DNA from 2 places in the Pristimantibacillus sp. Z349TD_6 genome. Region 1 is predicted to be linked to the other one. Evidence: a T-box and tRNA genes for the amino acid it is inferred to sense, from the RefSeq annotation. Region 1 holds a T-box; the other holds one or more tRNA genes.
The links. A T-box is a leader RNA that pairs with one kind of tRNA and senses whether it is charged. The one in region 1 lies ahead of leuS (leucine--tRNA ligase), so its partner is inferred to be a tRNA-Leu.
Positions count from the first base shown of each region.

Region 1 (3,272 bases):
CTTGCTTGGCATGGCGATTGCAGTTGCAAACGTATTGCTTCCGAGCATGATAAAAAGAGATTTTCCGGCCACCGTCGGTTTAATGACTGGTTTATATTCGGTCGTGATGAATTTAGGTGCTGCTCTTGCTTCAGGATTCAGCATTCCCATTACAGAGAAGATTTCCTTTGGCTGGCAAGGGATGCTGGCCTGCTGGGCACTGCTCGCTCTAATTGCTACAATTGCTTGGGTACCGCAACTTCGTTCGTTTGCGAAGAAGGATAACAACAAAGCAGCAACGAATGGCGAGAAGAACGGTAGTCTGCTGCGCTCTGGCTTAGCTTGGAAAGTAGCATTATTTATGGGTCTTCAATCATTTTGTTTCTATGTCAACATATCATGGCTGCCTGAAATTTTGTCTGACCGCGGCATGAGTCACGTTGATGCGGGATGGATGCTGTCACTGCTGCAATTTGTCAGCTTGCCCGCGACATTTATTATACCTGTCATTGCGGGAAAGCAGGCAAGCCAAAGGCTGCTTGTTATTCTTACAACGATCTTGCTGCTCCTAGGATACCTAGGTCTTCTTAGCGGGAATGTGGATCTTATTCCGATTTGTATGATCTTACTCGGAATTGCCGGCGGTTCCGGCTTTAGTCTCGCAGTTATGTTTTTTGTACTGCGGACAAGCAGCACAAGGCAGTCAGCTCAGTTGTCGGGGATGGCGCAGTCACTTGGTTATCTGCTTGCCGCTGCCGGACCGCTGTTGTTTGGACTCATTCATGATTTGACGAATAATTGGACTATCTCATTAGTGATGCTAGTAGCCGTTGCCGTTATTTTTGGATATATAGGCTTCGGAGCTGGAGCGAATAAAACCATATCAGGAGCACAAGAACAATAGATGTGTTGTTCAAATCGATTAGGATACGCTTGAAGTTCAAGTACGTTCTCTTGACACCGAACCGTGTGATCTTTATAATCGAAACTAACGATTTTATGCATATGGAGCGTTGAAGAGGAACAGTAATTTCGTTTGTCAGGCCTAGAGAGCCGGTGATTTATGGTGGAAGCCGGACCTGCAGCGAAATGAAGCTCGCCTTGGAGCTGTGCGATTAACGAAAGCGATGTTTACGAAACATCGTTTACGCGAAAATCACCGTTTGGCCCGCGATAAGGGCGACAAGTGAGCGATCGGCAAAGCATGTCTTTCGCTAACTAGGGTGGTACCACGGGAGAACAACCTCTCGTCCCTAGCGATAATTCGCTAGGGGCGAGAGGTTTTATGTTTTTTTGTACAATTATGCATTCAGCATTTATTTGAGAGAGGATATGAGCACATGAGTCAAGAACAGCAATTTCACGGCTATAACCCGCTTGTTGTGGAGCCGAAATGGCAGCAATTTTGGGATAAAAACAAAACGTTTCAAACGACAGAGGATGCTGATAAACCAAAGTTTTACGCATTAGATATGTTTCCATATCCATCTGGAGCTGGCTTGCATGTAGGACATCCCGAAGGTTATACAGCGACGGATATCGTGTCTCGCTACAAAAGAATGAAAGGTTATAATGTCCTTCATCCGATGGGCTGGGACGCGTTCGGATTGCCTGCTGAGCAGCATGCGCTTGATACAGGAAAGCATCCGCGCGATATTACGTTTGTAAACATCGATAATTTCCGCAGACAAATAAAATCACTTGGCTTCTCATACGATTGGGATCGCGAGATTAGTACAACCGATCCTGAATATTATAAATGGACGCAATGGATTTTTATCCAATTGTACAATAGAGGACTCGCTTATGTTGCTGAAGTATCAGTTAACTGGTGTGAAGCTCTTGGAACGGTGCTTGCCAATGAAGAGGTTATTAACGGCCTAAGCGAGCGGGGCAATCATCCCGTTGTTCGCAAGCCTATGCGTCAGTGGATTTTGAAAATTACGGAATACGCGGATCGTCTGTTGGATGATTTGGAAGAGCTGGACTGGACAGAAAGCATTAAGGATATGCAGCGCAACTGGATTGGAAAATCCAAAGGAGCTGAGGTTACCTTTGAGATTGACGGTCATGATTCCGCATTGGTCGTATTTACGACTCGTCCAGATACATTGTTTGGCGCGACTTATTGCGTACTCGCTCCTGAGCATGAGCTTGTTGCAAAAATCGTAACGGCAGAGCAAAAAGAAGCAGTTGAAGCTTATCAACTGGCAGCATCGCGCAAGAGTGATTTGGAGCGTACTGATTTGGCGAAAGACAAGTCAGGCGTGTTCACAGGAGCTTATGCCATTAATCCCGTTAATGGCGTGAAAACACAAATCTGGATCGCAGATTATGTTCTTGCTGGTTATGGAACGGGTGCAATTATGGCTGTTCCAGGTCATGATGCTCGCGACTGGGAATTTGCTAAGCAATTTGATTTGCCAATCGTTGAGGTTGTACAAGGCGGAGATGTTACGAAGGAAGCTTATGCAGGCGACGGCATTCATGTCAATTCCGATTTCTTGAACGGTTTGACGAATGAAGAAGCGATTGCGAAAATGATAGAGCATCTGGATGCGTCGGGCAAAGGAAAAGGGAAAATCACTTACCGCCTGCGCGATTGGTTGTTCAGCCGCCAGCGTTACTGGGGTGAGCCGATTCCGATCCTTCACTTGGAGGATGGTACGATGAAGACTGTTCCTGAGGATCAGCTTCCGCTTCTGCTGCCTGATGTTGATGCTATCACTCCTTCAGGAACTGGGGAATCACCGCTTGCCAGCGTTACGGAATGGGTGAACACGATCGATCCTGAAACGGGCATGAAGGCACGCCGTGAAACGAACACGATGCCGCAATGGGCTGGCAGCTGCTGGTACTACCTGCGCTTCATCGATCCTAAAAACGACAAACAGCTTTGTTCGCCAGAGAAGCAAAAGCAATGGCTGCCGGTTGACCTTTACATCGGCGGCGCTGAGCATGCTGTTCTGCATCTGCTTTATGCTCGTTTCTGGCACAAGGTGCTTTATGATATCGGCGTTGTAGATACAAAGGAGCCGTTCCATAAGCTTGTCAACCAAGGTATGATCCTTGGAAACAACAACGAAAAAATGTCCAAATCGCGTGGAAATGTTATCAATCCAGATGATATTGTAAACGAGTTTGGCGCAGATACGCTTCGTATGTACGAAATGTTTATGGGTCCGCTTGAAGCAACGAAACCTTGGAATACCAATGGTGTGGAAGGAACATATCGTTTCCTTAACCGTGTATGGCGTTTGTTCGTGAACGAGGATGGCAGCTTGAATGCCAAA
Region 1 is NZ_CM149662.1:4,921,407-4,924,678, reverse strand. Features, by position in the region: gene AC0VYE_RS21630 (CynX/NimT family MFS transporter) at 1-883, shown strand, start outside; T-box leader at 984-1,237, shown strand; gene leuS (leucine--tRNA ligase) at 1,320-3,272, shown strand, end outside.

Region 2 (3,272 bases), 1.7 Mb from region 1:
GCAGGTATGGACTGATGAAGAACCGAGGAGGTATATTTCCCAGGTGCTCCAACATGTCCGATTGTGATGCAGCTGTCATGTGTCTCCAAATGCTTGCGAAGCACGCCGATTTGCTTGGAAATATGCTGAACGGTATAAACGTCATCGAGAAATACATCATTGGAGACTGTCGGCACGCCCAGCTCTTTGGCTAATTTGGGAACAACCGTTTTGAAGGTGGTCCGGCTATCTAGAAAAAAGAGTCCCCGCTCCTTGCATACGCTTAGCACAATTCGCATCATTCGCTCATCTGCTGTCACCTTTGAGCCCATATGATTATTCATCCCAATGGCATGAGGCACATCGTCAATGGCATTCTCGACCCGTTTACGCACCTCTGCGTCGCTTAAATCAGTCGTGAGCGCTCCAGGGCCTAACCAGCTTTTTAGCCCTTTATTTGGCTCCATCGGCATATGAACAATGACATCGTGGCCAAGCCTATATGCTTCCTCTGCATCCTTCTTAGTCGTTGGCATAAAAGGCATAATCGCCGCTGTAATTTTGACTGGAAGCTTCATCATTTCCTCTGTTCCGCTCATGTTATTGCCAAAATCGTCAATTACGATTGCCACTGGCTTCCGTTCATCCACCTGCGCTGCCGCACTTATCCCTTTAGCTGAACTTTGAGCAGAAACATGACCATAACTCAGCGGGCTCGTAGCAGCTGAAAATGCACTCAGCAGCAAGACTGCCGCAGTTGTCTTAGCAACCGATGACCATCTCATTTTACGAAATTTCTGTATTTCTCTTTCCTCAATTACATTATGCTGTCTGCTCATTGCTGCACGCACCTTTCACCGTTTGCTGTTATTGTTTGTGAAAATGCTGGAAAATATGCGAATGCAGCATAATATCAGAAGCATAAACCTAACTTATAAATATAAAAAAAAGAGACCTGATTTAGGCCTCTCTTGTCATTGGTTTCTATTTATAATTTATTCGAACTTAAATTTCTGTAAGCAATTTCATCACATACAACTGATTGTTTAAGCGTGAGCGACTGGATGAGGAGCGAATGTTACTTTTCCGCCTGTTAATGATGCCACTCTTGCCAATGAATGTACAAGATAACCATGCTCGATCAGCTTTTCACGTCCTGGCTGGAACGCCTTCTCGATCACGATGCCAATACCAGCTACCGATGCACCCGCTTGCTCAACGATTCGAGCCAAACCAAGCGCTGCATCGCCGTTCGCTAGGAAGTCATCTATAATGAGGACACGATCTTCAGCTGACAAAAACTTGCGAGAAACAGTAACTTCACTTTCCTCTTGCTTCGTAAAGGAATAGATTTTCTCGGTATAGAGATCATCTTTAAGTGTCAGCGACTTGCGTTTACGCGCAAATATTAACGGCACGTTCATTTGCAGAGCAGCCATAACCGCAGGTGCAATGCCTGAAGACTCCAGTGTAAGCACCTTCGTAATTCCTTGCGCTTCGAATAGGGAAGTGAACGTTTTACCTATGGCGAGCATAAGCTGGGGATCTACTTGATGGTTTAAGAATGAATCCACCTTCAATACATTGTCATTAAGGACGATTCCTTCTTGCATGATTTTTTGCTCTAATTGCTCCACAGCATTTTCCCCCATTTTTATAAAATATTGTTGACTATTCCAGCTTACTCATGATACGATATTTTTTGTTAAAACATGTTTTGCGGTCGTGGCGGAATTGGCAGACGCGCTAGATTCAGGTTCTAGTGGTGTAACAGCCGTGGAGGTTCGAGTCCTCTCGACCGCATCTATCTCAAATCCCTTAAAACCCTTGATATTCAAGGGTTTTTTCTTTTTAAGACTAATAAATTGTTGAACACAATCAAGAATTCACTTTCTCCTAACTTCTTACTTGGGGACGGATTGGGGACGGATTGAAATAGTTAAGATTCAAAGATTTCATTTTTCACACAAAGCTAATCTAAACAATTTTTCCTATTACACCTTCTAACTTGTTCGTGTGTACGGACATATTATCTTATAAAATTCCTCTTGTAAAGGTACTCCTCTAACTGTTTGGCAGCGTTCAGCCGCTCTCAATTAAGACTGCTTCATGATCTGTAAACATCTTATTGACTTTTTATTTCCATAAGGAGATATTAAATAAAGTACAAACATTGATATCAAGGAGGTTTTGCGATTGGATAAAAAAGAGGTTCAATGCGGTTCGTGCGGTAAACGAGTTGAATTTTTAATTGATTCTGGTATCTGTCAGGAATGTTTTGACACAAAAGAGGAATAGTATATCACTGCTTCAAACAAAGAACGCCAGCACTCTTGAGGGTGCTGGCGTTCACTATTTTAGGACGATATTTCAGCTAAGCTGGACAATATTGAATAAATTTCAATTACGGTAGTGGATTTATGAGGTGTAATTTAACCGCCTACGTTGCCTTGTAAGCCATCGAGGAAACAATTCAATTGAATCATCCCTGTATATAACAAAGTGACAGCACCTATATGTACGTGTTGGCATACTTTGTTTATTCATTGACAATGATGCAACGGTTTAATACCATCTTTACATATAGTTGCGATTACCAATAAATTCTAAAGGTAGGTTAAAACATGCATACAGACTACAGTATAGCTTTTATATCAAAGGAGCTTGGAGGCTGGTTTAATGTAAATGAAAATCACCTCCCAGAATCCTTTTTTAGAAAACGCATAACTCTTGAAACGCTAGATCAGGAAGGAAATGTAATAGCGGCATCCCAAGTTTCAGAATCAGATAAAAATAGTATGATGGCCACACTGTTTGCAAAGTACGGTGCTATACTTATTATAAAGGAATCTTATCCCGATATATTTTCAGAAGATGAACTTCAGTTAGCAATATATCTTATCGAGCGTCTATACGGTTCAATTCCTACACAAGAAAGCGTAATGGGAGTAAGGAACTTAATTGACACGCACGGCTTTTCAAAAATTGAATTTGCATATGAATTGGCGTACGGGCCACAATGGAATGGTTGTTTTAGAGGAGTATCCCCTAAAAGTCGTTATTATAACGTGTATCTAACGTTTGATGAATCCTTAAAATTTATTAGCGAACGTGAAGGCTTTTATTATGTAATGAATAAACAAGGGGACCGAGTTCATGACTTTGTTGATAAACCTACGAAATCTCAAATTAATTATCATCGGAAGAAATATGATAATCAGACAGTCTTTTTAAGTTTTAGTGATTGGAAGCTACATAACACCTAGTTACAAATTATACAATAGAGAATGCCA
Region 2 is NZ_CM149662.1:3,266,264-3,269,535, reverse strand. Features, by position in the region: gene AC0VYE_RS13925 (divergent polysaccharide deacetylase family protein) at 1-818, opposite strand, end outside; gene AC0VYE_RS13920 (xanthine phosphoribosyltransferase) at 1,026-1,616, opposite strand; tRNA gene AC0VYE_RS13915 (tRNA-Leu) at 1,699-1,782, shown strand; gene AC0VYE_RS13910 (hypothetical protein) at 2,604-3,245, shown strand.
Region 2: it has a tRNA-Leu gene. The T-box ahead of leuS (leucine--tRNA ligase) is inferred to sense a tRNA for this amino acid. The anticodon was not compared.